4 regions of the Shewanella rhizosphaerae genome follow, and region 3 is predicted to be linked to each of the others. Evidence: predicted binding sites of a transcription regulator. Region 3 holds the regulator's gene; each other region holds the start of a gene.

Region 1 (4,861 bases), 820 kb from region 3:
AATCCTTTTAGCAATAGTCCATTTTGCTGAAGTCCATTTCGCGATAATCCCTATCGCCTATCGTCCTAAAGCATCCTGCTCTCATCCATGATGTTAAGATTCTCGCTTCCTCGACAATCTTGCTATCCTTGGCTTTCCTTCGCCGTCCGTATTGCTTAAGTAAGCTCCTTAACTTGAGTTCAGTATACTTACCGCTGCGCCAGAATGTACGCCATCAGAAACAATTGTGAATCGCTTAAATTTTAGACACAGACAAATATACAGTTAACTTATTGAACATTAATGAGATTCAAATATCCGCAGGCGAAAACAGGGGTGATTTCAGGAGAAAGACTCACATGTTTGTAAGCGATCTCTCACAAGCGACCTAGCAAATTGTGAGTCGCCTCATCCTCAACTAAGTTTATTCACCGCTGCGCTAGTACAATCATATTCACCGGCTCGTTCAATGTTCGTGGGTCAAAGGCTCAATAAGCCACTTCCTAGCCGATGCTAAAAGGCTAATGATTGACGAGTCTGTTATTAGCTAAACGAGCGCTATTAGATGAAGGCTTAATAGCTGAGAAGCTATTAGATGAAGGCTTAATAGCTGAGAAGCTATTAGATGAAGACTTAGTTAGAGGGAAATTTTAGCTAAGGACTAATCAGATGATTATCGACTAGGCCCACATTAACCTACCATTAGTGACCTGGCCATTAATGACCTTGCTATTAATGACCAGACGCTAAATATTCAGCCTTAATGCCCAGTCTCATAATGTCCAGGCGCTCAATATCCAAATTATTCGCGACTGGCCTTTATCGACGGCCGGTTAGCCACTGAGCCAACATAACCCAGTCGGCAAAGAAGCTGTATAAGGGGTACTCGAAGGTTGCGGGCCGGTTTCGCTCAAACACGAAATGCCCTATCCAGGCCGCGCCATAACCCAGAACAGGCAGCAACCAGAGTAGCCAATACTTGGCTAGCAGTATGGCCACCACCAGGAGCGCGATTACTGACAGGCTACCCACATAGTGCAAGGCGCGGCATCTGGGATCCCTATGTTGCGACAGGTAGAAGGGATAGAAGTCTTTGAAGCTGGCGTAGCGCTTACTCAATCTCAGGGCTTCGATAGAAAAGCAGCTCGCCCGGCACGCCGCCTATGACCAGACGTTCGATGGGCGCAAAATCCATGGAGGAAAACAGGTGGGCATGATCATCCTGGGTCACGTAAACCCCAACCCCTTCGAGCTCTGGTTGCTCGTCACACCAGCTCATCACCGCCTGGATCAAACGTCTACCTAACCCCTTATGCTGCTCGATCGGTGTGACTGCAATGAACTGCAATATGCCGCATTGAGTGCTGGGTAGATGCTCTAAAATCGAAGATTCTTTCTTCATCAGCGCCTGGGTCGACTGCCAACCGGCGCTCAGCAACATCTTGAGGCGCCAATGCCAGTATCTAGCCTCCCCCAATGGCACCTGCTGGGTCACGATACAGGCTAAGCCAATCAGGCGTTCCTCCTCAAACAGGCCGATCAATGCCTGCTCCTCTTGCCACAGGGTGTGCAACTCCTCACGAATGGCACCGCGTAGCTTCTGCTCATATTGCGCCTTGTCTCCCTTATGCAGGGCAGCAATAAAGAAGGGGTCATCATGGTAGGCGTTATAGAGAATCGAGGCGGCGACGCGTAGGTCTTCGGCGGTTAAATAGACAGCTTTATAGGTTTCGTTAACAGGTGGGGTAGCTGTTGTCATCATTGCTGTTATTCCTTGATCCAGATCAACATGGTCCAATGTAACAAGCTTGTAAAAAAGTGCAAACTTTAATCGATTCGAAACTTTATCAATTTATCGCATACTAAATAGAAGCACCTCATCACCAACAAGCGAGGGATAAGATGGACATCACACAACCGGATCTAGCCACCCTATTTGACCAACTCGGCCTGCCGAGTGAACCCGATGCCGTTGAGGCTTTCATCAAGCAGCATTCCATCGCCGCGGAGATCCATATCGCCGAGGCCCCCTTTTGGACCCAGGCCCAGAGGCATTTTTTAGCCGAAGCCTTAGCAGAAGATGCCATGTGGACAGAGGTGATCGACCATCTCGACGCTCAGCTTCGCACTTAGATAGCGAGGCTTAAACATCCTCTTATGACTCGGGTATCAGGGACTAAAGAATAGGCTTAAAAGTTAGGCTTCGAAAAGTCTCACTAGTGGATGGCTTATACAGAAAAGGCAAGCCGAACTGGCTTGCCTTTTTACTAAAGATTATCCCATTACATGTTGTGGTAGGCCTTCTCACCCCAGCCCACGACGCGATTATCTGTGATCACGATAGGCGTACATTCATCCTTGGTGGTGGTGCCATCTTCGCGTGTACGCTGGGTACGATAGTAGAGCACGTTGATCGTCTTATCTTGCTTGGTATAGGCCTCGTTAAAATCGGCGGTGCCCATAAGTGTCATCACCTGATCGCGCGTCATCCCCAAGGACAACTTAGACAGGTTCACACGATTCTGCTCCTGCACGCGCTCCCAAGAATTGCCCGTGCTCCAGCCCTTGTCGCCTTCACCCACATTCAATACACACCCAGATAGCACTAAACTGGTAGCGCCGAAGACCAATGCTGTTATTAATTTTGTTTTCACTTTCACGTCCTGTTTATCTATTATAACTGGATTCAGGTAAAGCAAAGCTTATGCCAAACAGATATATCTATAATTTTCAAAATCTTGAAGTAAACCCAAGGATCAAGAATATGTCTGTCAGGCTAAAAAGTAAGGAATTTCACCAATCATGAGTCCACTCGAACAGGTGCTGGTCGCCGCACGTAAATTGAGTCTGGCGGGTAAGCCTCCCAGCCTGGCATTGATCAAGGCTAGCCTTGGCAACTCGCTGCCCATGCCTATCCTGGTTCAAGGATTACAACGCTTTAAATCTATGTCAGCCGATGAGCAGGCGGCGATAGTGGTAACCACAAGCGCGCCAGCAGCAAATGTCCAAAGCGACGACGCTACGCCGACGCTGGCCCAGCTCGCCGAGCAGGTTGCCAGGCTCACAGCCAATCAACAGGCCTTGGTTGAGCGTATCAGCGAACTCGAAGCCAAATTAAGCAACAAGGACCCCCGCTGATGCACGTGGTGGAACTCAGATTCGAGTGTTTTGACAACACCACTATCACGGCCGCCGAACGCGCGATTAATGGTCTGTTGGAAGCCTACCGGGCCAATGGCCAGGTACTAGGCCGTGAATTTGCCGTGGCCTTCAATGAAGGGGAGTTCAGGGTGCGCCTGCTGCTGCCAGAAAAGAGCAGCCTGGCCAAACGATTCAACAGCCCCTGGGCCAATTACGCGCTCGAGGAGCTCACCCAGGCTAAGCTGCTGCATCCAAGGGAAAAATATATCGGCCAGGATATCAACTCTGAAGTCAGCAGCACAGAGACCCCCAGCTGGCAACTGCTCTACACCAGCTATGTACACATGTGCTCGCCGCTACGAAACGGCGATACCCTGCAACCCATTCCCCTGTATCAGATCCCTGCAACCTTCAACGGCGATCACAAACGGGTGATCAAGTGGCAAACCGAATGGCAGGCCTGCGATGAGCTGCAGATGGCGGCGGCCACCAAGGCGGAGTTCGCCGCCTTAGATGAATTGAGCCAGTGTTACAGCGACCTGTTTCGCCGAGGCTGGGATCTGCGTGGACGCATCGAATACCTCACCAAGATCCCCACCTACTACTATCTCTACCGCGTGGGCGGCGAGAGCCTGGCCGCCGAGCAGCAAAGGCCCTGTCCACGCTGCGGCAACACCCACTGGCTATTGGAAACCCCTTTGCTGGATCTTTTCCACTTCAGGTGCGACAACTGCCGCATCGTCTCCAACATCTCCTGGGATCACCTCTAATGGCGGTTCGCGCTCACTCGATTCTCGCGAGCTAATTATCTTTTAACACGCCGACTATCTGCTTGAGCGTAGGTGCCGCCACATGGTCTTGAGTCGCTGCCAAATCCCGGGATGATCCGTCTCGGGCATAGGCGCTTCGACCGGCTTTTGTGGCGGGCAGACTCGCGGGCGAAGAGAGGCGATAAAATCCTCCAAACTAGCGGCCAATTGCCTATGGGGCTGCTCGCCGGGGATCTCTATCCAGACGCTGCCGGTCTCGTTCTCCACCACCAACATCTCATCCCCCTCCCCAAGCACACCGATAAACCAGGTCGCAGGCTGTTTCAGCTTCTGCTTCATCATCAGATGGCCGATTAGGTTTTGCTGCAGATATTCGAAATCTTGTTGGTTCCAGGGCTGCAACAACTCACCCTCACCAAAGTCTGAGTCAAACATCAACGGCGCCGCAAAGTAACGCCCGTAGAAGGCCTGTATGCTTGGATGCAGTGTGATTGAGAGGGCATGCTCTATGTTATCGAACTGTCCCTGGCTGTCGCGTTTTACCGCCTGCCACTGCACCGAACGCTCGGGCGATGCATCGACCTTCTCCTGATCACACTCCAGCACGCAGGGAGAGGTCTCCCCGAGCGGGTAATAACGGGGCGATTCCCCCAGTTTATCGCTATAGGCTTGATGATAAAGCGTAAAAAATTGATCCAGTGCAGGCAAAGAAGACACTTAGCAGTTACCCGAATTTTAAGTATAATGTGCGCCTATTTTGACATGGAAAAACGATTGATGACACAGGTTCATGACCCTTATCGCGACGCCCCCGCGTTGTCCAAACTGACCTTAGGTAAATCGACCGGCTATCAAGCCCAATACGATGCCTCCCTGCTACAAGGCGTACCACGCCAGCTCAATCGGGATGCCATCGCCTTAGGTGATACCCTGCCCTTCCATGGCGCCGACATCTGGACCGGCTATGAACT
Region 2 (4,861 bases), 2.2 Mb from region 3:
TGCATGCCGCCATGCATATTAGGCGCGGCCATCTCATCGCTTGGCGCCTTCAATCCCTGGGCCCAGGCAGGCATCTCGAGTGCTTCATTCGATTGGCTTAGCTGCTGACTGACGCGATTTTGTTGACGCTCAAGCAGGGCCTGCAGCGAATCGGCCACGGGTGATGGCTGTTTTTTTGACTCTGTCTTAATGGGCTGACGACCGATGGAAACCTTCTCCTCGGCCAGATCGAGAAAGCTGGGTGACAGAGGTGCTCCATCATTTTTCGCCACGCTCGGCTTAGGCTCATCGTAGTCTACCGCGGCGACGATCTCGATACCGCCGGTAACTTTCTTGTTCGACATGATCACCGCATCCGAACCTAATGTCTCTTTCACCTGGGCCAATGCAGAGCGCATATCTTTAGCCAAAAAACGTTTTATTTTCACTTAAATACCCTCTACTGGCCGACCGCTGATACGATGCGAATTTGTTTCTCATCGGGCACCTCTTGGTAAGAGATCACCCGCAGATTTGGAATCGTATGTTTAACAAAACGCGACAGCGTCGAACGTAACATACCCGATGTCAGTAGGATGGCTGGTTGGCCCACCATCTCCTGACGCTGGGATGCGTCGAGTAACGACTTTTGCATCCTCTCGGCAAGGCTAGGTTCGATATTCGGCCCCTCGCCTCCCGTTGCCTGCATAGACTGATGCAACATCTGTTCCAATTCAGGCGCCAAAGTAATGACAGGAATTTCCGGCTCTGGGCCGCTTATTTCTTGAACAATCATGCGTTTAAGCGCGATACGTACGGCGGCGGTAAGTACCTCGGTATCGTTACTCTTAGGCCCGTACTCGAGTAGCGTCTGAACTATGGTCTTCAGGTCGCGGATCGACACACCTTCGTTAAGCAGGTTCTGCATCACCTTGACCACAGTGCCTAACGGCAAGACATCGGGAATGAAACCACTGACCAGCTTAGGCGAATGCTTGGCCAGCATATCCATCAGCTGCTGCACCTCTTCGTAGCCCAGCAGCTTGGAGGCGTTGTTGGTTAACAGCTGACTCAGGTGAGTCGCCACTACGGTGGCGGCATCCACCACGGTATAACCTAGCGTCTGAGCATGTTCTCTGAGCTCAGGGGCTATCCACACGGCCTCTAAACCAAAGGCGGGATCTGTGGTCTCGACACCATCAAGCTTGCCGTAGACCTGGCCAGGGTTGATTGCCAGTTCACAATCGTGACGAATATCCGCCTCACCAGAGGCCACGCCCATCAGGGAGATACGATAGGTGTTTGGCGCCAGATCCAGGTTATCGCGAATATGGACGGCGGGCACCAAGAAGCCCAGCTCTTGAGAGAGCTTCTTACGCACGCCCTTGATACGTCCAAGCAGCTCACCACCCTGGCCCTTATCCACCAGCGGGATCAGACGATAGCCCACCTCCAGACCAATGGTGTCCACCTGCTGCACATCATCCCAGCTAAGCTCTTTAGGCTTGGCATCGCCGGGAGTCGCAGGTGAGGTCTTAGCGATCTCCAAGGCGCGTTGTCTGTCGAGATCTTTCTTACGATGCAGAAAATAGGCACCGCCTGCGGTGATCAGGCCAAAGCTGAGAAAAGCGAAATGCGGCATGCCAGGCACTATGCCCATGGTCAGCAGGACGCCCGCGGCGATGGCCAACGACTTAGGGTTATCGAACATCTGGCTCATCACCATCTGTCCCATGTCGCCAGATTCGTTTTGACGGGTCACCATCAAGGCCGCGGCGATAGAGAGCAAGAGGCCAGGGATCTGTGCCACCAGGCCGTCACCGATAGTCAACAGAGTGTAGATCTCGACCGCAGATGAGAAGTCCAGCCCATGCTGGGCCATACCTATGACGAAACCGCCCAGGATGTTGATCACCAGAATCATGATACCGGCGATGGCATCGCCTTTTACAAACTTAGAAGCACCATCCATCGCACCGTAGAAGTCGGCTTCCTTGGTCACTTCGGCGCGGCGAATACGAGCCTGATCCTGATTAAGGATCCCGGCGTTAAGGTCGGCGTCGATTGCCATCTGCTTACCAGGCATGGCATCCAGGGTAAAGCGAGCACTCACCTCAGAGATACGTCCGGCGCCCTTGGTTACCACGGCGAAGTTGATGATGATCAGGATAAGAAACACCACCAGACCCACGGCATAGTTACCGCCAATCACCACAGAGCCGAAGGCCTCAATCACCTTACCGGCGGCGTCGCCACCGTTGTGCCCCTCGAGCAAGACGATACGGGTCGAGGCGACGTTAAGCGCCAAACGCAGCAGGGTAGCAACCAGCAGCACAGTGGGAAAGGCAGCAAAATCCAGGGGGCGGTCGGTATAGATGGCCACTAGCAAGACCACCAGGGCCAAGGCGATATTAAAGGAGAACAGGATATCCAGCAGGAAGGCCGGCATGGGCAAGACGATCATCGCCAGCGCCGCAAGCACCAATATGGGCGTACCTATCCCTTTAAAATTGGCGGGTTTTACCTGTTTTATCTGACCGAGCGTTGCTTTCAAATCCATCAATCTAGCGCCTGAACTTTGACATCTAGCTAGGATTCAGCAAAAAGTACGCCAACTTAAGGCCGGCTTAGTTCGCAGCGACTCGAGCGGATAACAAACGAACAAATATCAGACAGTACAGACGCAAAATAAGAATTAACCAACTTAAAGCGTTAATATTTTAGCTCATCAGGGATCGGCTGATTGATAGGGATAGGCGTCGGACGCTTACCACCTTTTTGCTGATACTGACGCAGTTGGAACACATAAGCCAATACCTGGGCCAAGGCAGTAAACAGCCCCTCGGGGATCTCCTGATCTATCTTGGTGGTGTGATAGATGGCCCTGGCCAATGGCGGCGCCGAGACGATGGCGACATCATGCTCGCGGGCGATCTCACGGATCTTAAAGGCCACATCGTCTACCCCCTTGGCAAGCACATAGGGCGCGGCGGCCTTGGTCACATCATACTTCACCGCCACGGCATAATGCTCAGGGTTAACGACGATGACATCGGCGTTGGGCACCTCGGCCATCATGCGCCGCTGCGCCATCTCACGCTGCATCTGACGCACCCGGCCCTTCACCTCGGGCTGACCCTCGGTGTCCTTGTACTCGTCCTTGATCTCCTGCTTGGTCATCCGCAGCTGTTTATTGTGGTTCCAGATCTGAAACGGCACATCGATCACCACGATAATCACGGTAGAGGAGCAAAGCACTATAAACATCCACACCAGCAGATCCAGGGCGTTATAGACATTGCCCGGCAGATGCCCCTGGGACAGGGTAAGAATATCGGTGAAGTAATAACTCAGTAGCAGATAGGCCATCAGGGCCACCACGGAGAACTTGGCGATCCCCTTAGTCAGCTCCACCAAGGCCTGCACCCCGAACATGCGCTTAAAGCCACTGATGGGGTTCATCTTGTTGCCTTTAGGCATGAACGCCTTGGCGGAGAAGGTGATCCCGCCGAGCACGACATTCCCCAGGAAGGCGACAAAGGCGAGAAACAGCACGAAGCTGGCCATAGGGATCGCCAGCTCCTTGAAGACCATCATCCAGATATTGAACAGGCTATTGGTGTCGTAGATCTCCTGCCTGCTCATGGTAAACAGGTTGGTCATCACGCTCATCAACGACTGGCCCAGGCTCGGCCCTATGACGGCAAACCCTACCGCCGCCGACATCAACACAGCAGAGGTGCCCAGCTCCTTAGAACGGGCTACCTGACCCTTCTCCCTCGCTTGTTCGCGTCGCCTGGGGGTCGCCTCTTCGGTCTTCTCCTGACTGGTATCGTTATCGGCCATCAGAAGCTCCCAGCAGTGCTACATTGCAGCTGCACCAGATCGCACAGCAATAACTGGGCCGAACGCCAGACCTCGTCGAAATGCGCCATGATAGGCGTCAAGGTCAACCAGAGAATAATCAAACCACTCACCATGGTCACGGGGAAACCGATGGCGAAGATGTTAAGCTGCGGCGAGGCGCGGGTCATCACCCCGAAAGAGAGGTTGATCAGCAAGAGCGCCACAATCGCCGAAATAGACATGGTCAGCGCCGCACCGAACATATAGGCGCCCCAGTCCGCCAGACGCCGATAGCTGGCGATGCTTATTCCTTGCATAGACACAGGAATGGTATCGAAGCTGGCCACCAACATGCGGATCATCACCAGATGACCATCCACCGCCAGGAAGATCATGGTCGTCAGCAGCAAGAAGAAGTTACCGATAACCGGGGTCTGCTGGCCTGAGCCGGGGTCCACCATGGAGGCGAAACCTAAGCTGGTCTGCATGCCGATGATCTGCCCGGTCAACACGAAGGTCTGCATGATAAGCAAGGTGACAAACCCCATGGCAACGCCAATCAAGATCTGCTGCACGGTCACGAACACGGCGCCTAATGAAAATAGCTCGACCTCGGTATTGACCGGCAACATGGGGGCGATGGCGAAGGTGATCGCCACCGAAAGCAGCAGGCGCACACGGGTCGGTGTGGTATTGGCGCCAAATACCGCCATCACCATCAGCATGCTCGACACTCGAAACAGCGGCCACATGTAGGCCGACAGCGTCTGCATGATAGTCGATAGCAAGATCTCCATCTCAGCGACGCTCAATAGCCGGGCGGGCGCGGCGATTCATACCTAGCCCACCACCTGAGGGATGAGGTTCACCATCTGCAGGAAAAACTCCATCATGGTCTGCACCAGCAGATGGCCTAAGATCATCAGCGCAAAGAGTGTGGTCAGCAGACGCGGCAGGAAGCTCAGGGTCTGCTCGTTGATCGAGGTCGCCGCCTGAAACACCGCCACCACCAGACCGACCACCAACCCGGGCACGA
Region 3 (4,861 bases):
TAAGGCTTGAGTGAGCTGATTAAGGCGTTGATCTGTGGTTTCACTATCTAACACTTCGATCGGCATAGCTCCTCCTTTGGCAGTTGATTGAACGGCTTGGGTGGTAGGCTTGTAAGTCTATGATAAGTATAGGACGAAATTAAGCGGGCACCGCAAAGCGAGCCGATTATACGGCCTCATCGAATTTGGCGTCAATAAGGGCGCTGATGGCATCCAGGGCCGCCTGGGCATCTTTGCCTTCGCTGGTGATGGTGATGGTTTTACCCATGCCGGTTTCGAGCATCAGGAGGCCGAGTACGCTGGCGGCGGAGGCCTGTTTATCGCCCTGGATCAGAGTGACCTCGGCATCGAACTTGGCAGCGAGCACCGCCAGCTTGGTCGCCGCTCTGGCGTGCAGGCCCAACTTGTTGCAGATGGTCAGCTCGCGAGCCAACTTAGTCATGCTTTAGCTCTCTGTGGCGCGCCTGAACCTTATGCTTGCCCTTGTTGAACAGCTTGGCGAGCTGGTCGGTCACATAGACAGATCTGTGCTGGCCGCCGGTGCAGCCGATGGCTATGGTGAGGTAGCTGCGGTTGTTGCGCTCCAGATGAGGCAACCAGGTTTCCAGCAGGTTTTCGATCTGCCAGATGAACTTGTTGACCAGGGGTTGCTGGCTCAGAAACTGCTGTACTGGCTCATCCAGGCCGGTCAGAGGCCTTAGCTCAGGTTCCCAGTGGGGATTGGGCAGGAAGCGCACGTCGAACATGAAGTCGGCTTCGGTCGGCATGCCATATTTAAAGCCGAAGGACTCGAAGTTGATCACTAGCTCCTTGTCGACCGTGCCCAGCAGGATCTCGCGCACCTTGTCGCTCAACTCATAGATGTTGAGGTTAGAGGTGTCGATATAGTGATCCACGAGTTTGGCTATGGGGTCGAGCAGCTTGCCCTCGAGCTGAATAGCCTCCTTGAGGGAGACCTTAGAGCGTGACAGCGGATGTAGTCTGCGGGTCTCGCTATAGCGCTTGAGCAGCACATTGTCGCTGGAGTTCAGGAAGAAGCTTAAGATTTCGGTATCTTTGGGGAGCTTGGCCAGCTGCTTTTCCAGCTGGATCTCTTCGCTGGGCATGTTGCGCACATCGACGCTGATGGCCACGAGATCGCTGCGTCCCTTGAGCTGCTCAAGCAGGGACTCCATCATCTGCAAGGGCAGATTGTCGACACAGTAGTAGCCTAGATCTTCTAGGACCCTGAGTGCGACGGATTTTCCCGATCCTGAGCGTCCGGATACCAAAACCAATTTCATTGGGTGATCACCTGATAGAGTTCGGATTCATCTTGGGTCTTTCTTAGCTGCTTCATGATCGCCTTATCATTGAGCTTCTCGGCCATAGCGGCCAGGGTGCTAAGATGTTGCTCGCATTGATCTGCGGGCACCAATAACGCAAAAAGGATATCGACGGGCTGATTGTCAATGGCATCGAATGCGATTGGTTCAGCACATTTCACCAGTACGGCCACGGGTTGATCTATGTTAGTCAGCCGTCCGTGAGGAATCGCGATACCATTGCCTATACCTGTGCTGCCCATTTTCTCTCGAGCCAGAAGGCTTTCAAATATTTCTTGAGAGGAGAGGGTGGGGTACTGGACAGCGGCTAAGTCGCTGATAAGCTCCAGTACCTTTTTCTTACTGCCCGGAGTGGCGCAGGTGGTGCACTCCGGCCGCAGGATGGTACTCAGTTCCATCGTTAATGTTTAGTAAGCTTCTCTTTGTGTTTAATGACCTGACGATCGAGTTTGTCAATCAGGGAGTCTATCGCGGCATACATGTCCGCATGTTCGGATGTTGCGAACACTTCTCCGCCACGGAGATGTAACTTTGCCTCAACCTTCTGTTGCAACTTTTCGACATTTAATACAACGTGCACATTATTGATCTGATCGAAATGACGTTCAAGCTTTGTGAATTTCTCTTCGATGTAGCTTCGTAGAGATTGGGTGATCTCGATATGGTGCCCAGTCAGGTTTATTTGCATAAAGATAGTCCTCCAGTTTCCAGGTTTGTTTTATAAGCTCTTGCGCTGATTTGAGGGAGGTATAAGCATTGCCTCGCGATACTTGGCAATGGTGCGTCTAGCCACCTTAATCCCCTGTTCGGCCAAGAGTTGAGCCATCTTGCTGTCGCTCAATGGCTTTTTCTGGTTTTCCGCAGCAACCAGCTTCTTAATGAAGGCACGTATTGCTGTTGAAGAGCACTCTCCGCCATCGTCGGTACCGACGTGACTGGAGAAGAAGTATTTAAGCTCGAAGATCCCTCTCGGGGTATGCATATATTTTTGCGTGGTCACACGTGAGATGGTGGATTCATGCATCTCCACCGCCTCGGCGATGTCGTTCAGTACCATGGGCTTCATCGCCTCTTCGCCAAATTCGAAGAAACCTTGCTGGAAGTCGACGATACAGTTGGTCACCTTGAGCAGGGTCTCGTTGCGACTCTCAAGGCTCTTGAGGAACCATTTAGCTTCCTGCAGGTGGCCGCGAATAAACTGGCCATCCGCCTGACTCTTAGTGCTGCGGGCCATGGCGGCATACTGCTGGTTGACGTTGATCTTGGGCATGCTGTCAGGGTTGAGCTCGACTACCCAGCGTCCCTTCTTCTTGGTGACGGTCACATCCGGGATCACGTATTCATCGCGGCTGGCGGTGATGGCGAGACCGGGACGGGGATTCAGGGTCTGAATAAGGGCGATGGCATCCCTCAGCTCATTTTCCTTGAGCTTGGTTTTGCGCATCAGCAGACGGAAGTCGCGTCCGGCGATGAGATCCAGGTGCTCCTTGATCAGCATGCGGGCGTTGGCGATGTGCGGGGTATCGTCGCTGTATTGGGCTAGCTGAATGGTCAGACATTCGCTGAGATCACGGGCCGCCACGCCAATAGGGTCGAAGTGTTGTACTCGCTTGAGTACCGCCTCGACCTCGTCGAGTTCGATCTCAGGGTCGCCCATGGCCTCGAGAATATCTTCACAGGTCTGGGTCAGGTAACCGCGCTCGTCGATGGCATCGATGATGGCGGTGGCGATGGCCAGATCGTTATCGGAAAAAGGGGTCAGGTTCTTCTGCCATTCCAGGTGTTCGTAAAGACCTTCGCTGGTCTCGCCCTGAAAAGGCATGTCGTCGTCGCGCATGGCGCCCGAGCTTGAGTTTGGCGAGGCGGTGTAGACCTCATCCCAGGTGGTATCCACCGGCAGCTCGTCTGGCATAGAGTCTTGAGTCAGGGCATCAGAGGTCTCGACCCCTGAGTTATCCTGGCTCGAATCCAGCTCTATCTTGTCGTCGTACTTGTTGTCGAAGCTGTCGCCGACGCTATCGTCTTGCAGCTCGATGCTGGCGCTCTCCTGCTCTTCATCCAACTCCAGTAGCGGGTTGGATTCTAATGCCTGCTGGATCTCCTGCTGCAACTCTAATGACGACAACTGCAACAGACGTATGGCCTGTTGTAGCTGGGGCGTCATGGTGAGATGCTGACCCATTTTGAGCTGAAGTGACGCTTTCATCGTACTGCTATTCCCTTGTTTCTAATTATAAAATGAGAAAGCTCTGGCTATATGTGCCGGACAAATATATCGGATAGTGCCTAAGGCCACAATTAACGCGTGGTTTTTCCTCTGTGGCCCCATTATAAGATTAACTATAGCTTGAATTGTTCACCTAAGTACACTGCTCGTACTTGCTGGTTGTCTAAGATTTCGGCGGGTGTGCCCTCGGCGATCAGATTACCATGGCTGACGATATAGGCTTTCTCGCAGACGTCTAATGTTTCGCGCACGTTGTGGTCGGTGATCAACACCCCCAGGCCGCGATTCTTGAGCTGTTCGATGATCTTCTTGATGTCGATAACCGAGATGGGATCGACCCCGGCGAACGGCTCGTCGAGAAGTATAAACTTAGGGTTGGCAGCAAGCGCCCTGGCGATCTCCACCCGGCGACGTTCACCGCCCGAGAGCGCCATGCCGTGGCTGTCACGGATATGGGTGATGTGAAACTCTTCCAGCAGGTGTTCCAGCTCCTCTTCGCGGCCATCGTTATTAAGATCGCTGCGGGTCTGGAGCACGGCCATGATGTTGTCTCGCACCGAGAGCTTACGGAAGATGCTGGCTTCCTGGGGCAGGTAGCCTATGCCTTTGCGGGCGCGCAGGTGCATGGGGTCTAGCGTCAGGTCGTCATCGTCGATAAAGATGCGGCCCTTGTCGCTCTGTACCAGGCCGACGACCATGTAAAAGGTGGTGGTCTTGCCGGCGCCGTTTGGCCCCAGCAGGCCGACGATCTGCCCGGTCTTGACCGTGAGGCTCACGTCTTGGACAACGGCACGACTCTTATAGCTCTTGGCGAGGTTCTCCGCCTTCAAGATCAGGTCTGTCATTGTTTTTCCTGTTCTGGTTTCTTCTCGGGCTTCTGCTCTGGCTGGATCTGTTCCTGATAGTTTTCAGGCTGAATGATGGTGATCACTCTGTCTTTGCCTGTGCTCTCGGCGATCAGCTGTTGCTGCTCTATGTTGTAGCGGATCTGCGAACCCGTGACCTGGCTGCCTTCCTGTTCCAGGGTGGCGTCGCCGATCAGTGTCAGGGTGCGGCTGGAAAGCTCGTAACGTATCTCCTTGGCGCTGGCCGAGGCGGGACGGCCATCTTCCATCACCTGAGAGTAAGTGGCCGGGTTGCCGGTGGCGATCAGTATCTTGCCGCTGTTCTTCTCTTTGCTGAAGGCGCGTAGTTCACTGGCCAATATCTTGATTGAGCCTTGGGTGACCTCGACCGGACCGTGGAAGATGATCTGGTTGTTCTTAATGTCGGCTTCCTGGCTGGCGGCAGAGATCTTAACCTCTTGCAG
Region 4 (4,861 bases), 1.6 Mb from region 3:
GGCGCGCGCATTAAAGGTATCCGCTGGGATCTTTGTTAGATTATCTTGGTATTTGAAACCGCCTTTATCGGCGTTGATGTAGTTGGCTAGCCACAAGTTAGCGGCAATATAGTCGCGCGCCATTCGGCTGCGCTTATAATCTTGCCGCAGATCGATCGTGACCTGAGTCGGCAGCGCAAACAGCTTATCCGGCGTGACCTGAACCGCAACCGCCGCGAATTCATCGTCGGCAAAGTACTGATCGATATTAGCGAGGGTTTCCTTACCCGGGCCGCTGGCACAACCGCTCACTATGAAGAATAACAACAAGATAGCGCGCTTATACTCAATTAGCCTTTTCATATTAAACCTACGCTGATGAGGGCACCGTAAGATCTATCATAAAGTAGGCTTTTTCATTTTGCCCCACGCAAAGCGTTACAAAATATTAACAATCACTGAGATACTGGCGGATCGACCTGAATATAGAGCTGCTGAGAGTCTACGCCCTCGGATTGATACAGATAGGGGCGGTAGAAACTCGCGCCGCAACGATAGTAGGCATAGGGCGACTTAAACAGCACGCAGCCCAAGGGCAGACTCTGTAGTATCTGGATCTGCTGCTGCAAACGCAGGGATTCCCGCCACTCAAAGTCCTGCTGCACCTTGTCGCGCACGGCGAAGGCGTCGAAGGGTTCGCTCGCCTTACGCACCACCACCTGGCCCGCCTGCAACTGAATTGAGACCAGCAACGAAAACAACACCCAGAGAGACTGCTTCATGTTAGCGCTCCTCACACCATACTTTTCGATAGCATAATACAAAAGACAGGGTCCGCACCATGAGGTACGGACCCTGTTAATTCTACTATCAGTTTTGGCAATCTGTTTTGACTAGCCGTTAACTGGCGCTCTTGAGTGAGACAAACTCTGGGTAAGCATCGATGCCGCAATCCGATGCATCCATACCGTTATACTCTTCCTCTTCAGAGACACGGATCCCCATGGTGATCTTGAGGATATACCAGGCAGCGAAGGAAACCCCAAATACCCAAGCGAAGATGACCGAGGCGCCATAGAGCTGACCCAGCACGGTCGCATCGGCATTTGACAGCGGCACCAGCATCACACCGAACAGGCCGGCAACACCGTGCACAGAAATAGCACCGACAGGATCGTCAATCTTGACTCTGTCGAACATCACGATGGAGAAGACCACCAGACCGCCGGCAACCATGCCGATAACTCCGGCCAGAGGCAGTGATGGCGACAAAGGATCTGCGGTGATAGCCACCAGGCCCGCCAAGGCGCCGTTTAAGATCATGGTCAAGTCCGCCTTACCCCATACCATCTTACAGACCACCAGGGCTGAGACGGCGCCGAAGGCGGCTGCAGAGTTAGTGTTAACGAAGATCTTCGCCACCGCCGACGCGTTCTCGGCGTCAGACACCAGCAGCTGAGAGCCACCGTTAAAGCCGAACCACCCCATCCACAAGATGAACATACCTAGGGTTGCCATCGGCAGGTTAGAACCAGGGATAGGATTCACCTGACCGTTAGGGCCATACTTGCCCTTACGAGCACCGAGTAACAAGACACCCGAGATAGCCGCAGCCGCGCCCGCCATATGTACTATGCCACTACCGGCGAAGTCGACAAACCCAGCCTCGGAGAGGAAACCGCCGCCCCAGGTCCAGTAGCCTTCGACAGGATAGATAACCCCAGTCATTACCACAGAGAAGATCAGGAAGGCCCACAGCTTCATACGCTCGGCTACGGCGCCAGAGACGATAGACATAGCGGTTGCCACAAACACCACCTGGAAGAAGAAATCCGATTCCAGCGCGTGGTCAGCATCGCTGGCCTGAGCACCAATGAGGCTAGCAAACGATGGCAACCAGCCACCCTCGGCATTATCCACATACATGATGTTGTAACCCACCACCAAATACATGATACAGGCGATGGAGTAGAGACAGACGTTCTTGGTTAAGATCTCTGTGGTGTTCTTGGAGCGCACCAGACCCGCTTCCAACATGGCAAACCCGGCCGCCATCCACATCACCAGCGCGCCTGAGATCAAGAAATAAAAGGTGTCGAGAGCAAACTTCAACTCAGATACTGTCGCACCTAGTGTTACTAACTCTTCCATTGGAATTCCCCCTTAAAGTGCTTCGTTATCGAGTTCGCCGGTACGGATACGGATCACCTGATCGAGATCCGTCACGAAAATCTTGCCGTCGCCTATCTTGCCCGTATGCGCCGCCGCGACGATGGACTCGATAAGGTGATCGACGTTTTCAGCCTTAGTAGCGATATCCAGTTTGACCTTAGGCAGAAAATCCACCTGGTATTCGGCGCCACGATAGAGCTCTGTATGGCCTTTCTGACGTCCGAACCCCTTCACCTCGGTCACCGTCATCCCCTCAATCCCCAACCCTGCAATGGCTTCTCGCACATCATCGAGTTTGAATGGCTTGATTATTGCGCTGATTAATTTCATTACCGCCTCCGACTCATCTTAGTATTCTTGCTGATGCCAAAGGCAATTCAATCATCAGGCCAATATTACAAAACCTTAACATTCATAAACTTAGTAATAGCGGCGCCCTTGATGCTGCATATAAATGCACCAATTAGGTGCGACTATGCACAGAGCGCACAAAAATAGCGCAGTCGCCTATTCGACTTATGACGGATTGGGTGGCGAAATTATCCGGGTATGATGGAGTCATCACCCATAGAGGAGCGCCCTATGCTGCAACCACAGGAATGTGTACTCATCATCGTCGATGTTCAGGGAAAGCTGGCCACCCTGATGCACCAGGCTGAGGAACTGGAAACCCGGCTCACCACACTGATAAAGGCGGCCGAGCTGTTTGATATCCCTGTCGTCTGGCTGGAGCAGCTGCCCGATAAACTGGGCGCCACCAGCCCGGCATTGGCCGAGCTGCTGACGCCTCATTATCAGCCTATCCCTAAGGCTCACTTTAGCGGCTGGCACGCCGAGCCCTTCAGACAGGCACTGCAGCAATATGGCAGGCACAAGGTGTTGCTCGCGGGCATAGAGACCCACATCTGCGTCTATCAGACCTGCCGGGATCTGCTGGACAACGAATATGAGGTGCACTTGGTGACCGACGCCGTCTCCTCGCGAACCGAGGCCAATAAGCAGTTAGGCTGTGAGATGATGACCCAGCACGGCGCCTTGCTGACCAATAGCGAGTCTTTGCTGTTCGAGCTACAGGCAGAGGCCAGTGGCGACAGATTCAGAGCCCTGCTGAAGATGATAAAATAGTGACGAAATAAAGCGGTGAAAATATAAGATCGTGAAAGTATAAAGTCGTGAAGATATAAAAAAGCCCCGGATAACCGGGGCTTTTACTATGCAGGGGGGGGAGAAATTAGTAAGTTGCTTCGCGCTTCTTAGCTTCGGCATCCCACTTAGGCAGTACAGTCTTCTTGAACTCTGCCTTGTCGGCATTCAACTTGTTCATGTCCATACCCAGTGCAGCTTGCGCCTTGGCCTTGGTAGAAACATCTGGGAAGGCGATAGGTTGCTTAACACCTTTGGTTGCTAGCAGTTGAGCTAGTTTGATGCGTGCATCACCAGCCTTATCTACCGCAGTACCTAGGATGCGTAGCGCTTCGTCAGCTGCGTGAGCCGCAACACCGTGAGAGGCAGTTGCATAGTCCCAGCGCCATTGTGCGTGACGAATATCCATTAAGATTGGCTTCATTTCAGCTTCAGTTGCACCCGCATCCCAAGCCGCTTTAGCTTCGAAGTGCGCCTTAACTAGCTGAGACTCAGCACGTGCCTTAAGGTCAGCAACCTTAACTTTGCGCTCTTTCGTCAGGTTAACCATGAACTCTTTGCTTTGAGTATGACAAGTCGCACAAGTCTCTTCGAAGCGATCGAATGGGTTACCTACTTTATGGTCGGTAAACTTACGACCTTCAGCATTCTTCACCTTAGGCATATGACAGTCGGTACAGGTCACATTGTTCTTACCGTGTACGCCTAGCTGCCAAGTTTCATAGCCTGGGTGCTGTGCTTTCAGCATAGGAGTCTTAGATACGGCGTGAGTCCAGTCTTTGAACTCCATGTTGTCGTAGTAGACTTCCATCTGCTCAACAGTTGTGCCCATGTCCCAAGGGAACTTAACAAAGCCTTTGCGATCTTTGGTCTTCTCGAAGTAGTACTCTACGTGACACTGACCACACACCATAGACTGCTTGTCTTTCTTAGAAGCCTTGTCAAATGGCGTGCCTAGTGTTGCCATGGCGCGCTCGGCGAATGGACGAGACATACGCAGTTTAGAAGAGCCTTTCTCGTGACAGTCAGAACAACCGATAGTGTTCACGATTTCTGCGCCACCTTTGTACCACTTACCAGTGAAGTAGCCATCTTCGCCCTGCTCTTCGATCACGCGAGGCACGTCTGGGCTCTTACATGACCAACATGCCATTGGCATTGGGCCATCTTCGGCAGACTTAGGTGCACCGGTACGCAGTGTGTTACGTACGTCGGTTACCGCATACATATGACCACGAGGTGCATTGTAATCTTTTGCGAAGCCGTAACCTGCCCACAACACAACTAGGCTAGGCACTTCTTCAAGCATATCGACAACTTCTTTGCTTTCGGCTGTGTCATGCCAGCTGTTGTACTGCTTAGAAAACTTATCTTTGTAGACTTCGTTACGTGGCTCAGTCTTGTCACTTGCCATCACGCCGGTAGCCATCAGGCCAGCGGCGACCAAAGCACTCAGTGCAAAGGTTTTTGTAGTTAATGTTCTCACCATCTCATCTCCGTGTTACTTTTTATAGTAGTCTTAAAAACCACAACATCTCCAAGGCCAAAGTTAGTCCCTTAACCCCGT

What was found. Region 3 encodes sigma-54, which starts transcription at its own class of promoters, with help from an activator protein. Its sites were predicted from a motif close to GTTGGCACGNNNNTNGNNT; they were not measured.
Region 1: K0I63_RS13710 (DUF3192 domain-containing protein) is a predicted target of sigma-54. The motif match lies at 2,673-2,691, and genes of this name have one in related genera.
Region 2: flhA (flagellar biosynthesis protein FlhA) is a predicted target of sigma-54. The motif match lies at 2,577-2,595, and genes of this name have one in related genera.
Region 4: K0I63_RS04375 (P-II family nitrogen regulator) is a predicted target of sigma-54. The motif match lies at 2,527-2,545, and genes of this name have one in related genera.

Annotation. Positions count from the first base shown of each region.
Region 1 is NZ_CP080420.1:3,122,933-3,127,793, forward strand. Features, by position in the region: gene K0I63_RS13695 (Mpo1-like protein) at 799-1,098, opposite strand; gene K0I63_RS13700 (GNAT family N-acetyltransferase) at 1,091-1,741, opposite strand; gene K0I63_RS13705 (DUF2789 domain-containing protein) at 1,882-2,112, shown strand; gene K0I63_RS13710 (DUF3192 domain-containing protein) at 2,262-2,633, opposite strand; gene K0I63_RS13715 (hypothetical protein) at 2,782-3,117, shown strand; gene K0I63_RS13720 (Zn-ribbon-containing protein) at 3,117-3,890, shown strand; gene syd (SecY-interacting protein) at 3,945-4,607, opposite strand; gene queF (NADPH-dependent 7-cyano-7-deazaguanine reductase QueF) at 4,668-4,861, shown strand, end outside.
Region 2 is NZ_CP080420.1:1,545,845-1,550,705, reverse strand. Features, by position in the region: gene flhF (flagellar biosynthesis GTPase FlhF) at 1-428, opposite strand, end outside; gene flhA (flagellar biosynthesis protein FlhA) at 440-2,539, opposite strand; gene flhB (flagellar biosynthesis protein FlhB) at 2,692-3,825, opposite strand; gene fliR (flagellar biosynthetic protein FliR) at 3,825-4,622, opposite strand; gene fliQ (flagellar biosynthesis protein FliQ) at 4,665-4,861, opposite strand, start outside.
Region 3 is NZ_CP080420.1:3,947,864-3,952,724, reverse strand. Features, by position in the region: gene mgtE (magnesium transporter) at 1-66, opposite strand, end outside; gene K0I63_RS17115 (HPr family phosphocarrier protein) at 167-442, opposite strand; gene rapZ (RNase adapter RapZ) at 435-1,283, opposite strand; gene ptsN (PTS IIA-like nitrogen regulatory protein PtsN) at 1,280-1,723, opposite strand; gene hpf (ribosome hibernation promoting factor) at 1,726-2,013, opposite strand; gene K0I63_RS17095 (RNA polymerase factor sigma-54) at 2,044-3,531, opposite strand; gene lptB (LPS export ABC transporter ATP-binding protein) at 3,666-4,397, opposite strand; gene lptA (lipopolysaccharide transport periplasmic protein LptA) at 4,394-4,861, opposite strand, start outside.
Region 4 is NZ_CP080420.1:971,878-976,738, reverse strand. Features, by position in the region: gene K0I63_RS04390 (tetratricopeptide repeat protein) at 1-342, opposite strand, end outside; gene K0I63_RS04385 (hypothetical protein) at 435-761, opposite strand; gene K0I63_RS04380 (ammonium transporter) at 880-2,130, opposite strand; gene K0I63_RS04375 (P-II family nitrogen regulator) at 2,143-2,481, opposite strand; gene K0I63_RS04370 (hydrolase) at 2,734-3,276, shown strand; gene nrfA (ammonia-forming nitrite reductase cytochrome c552 subunit) at 3,383-4,783, opposite strand.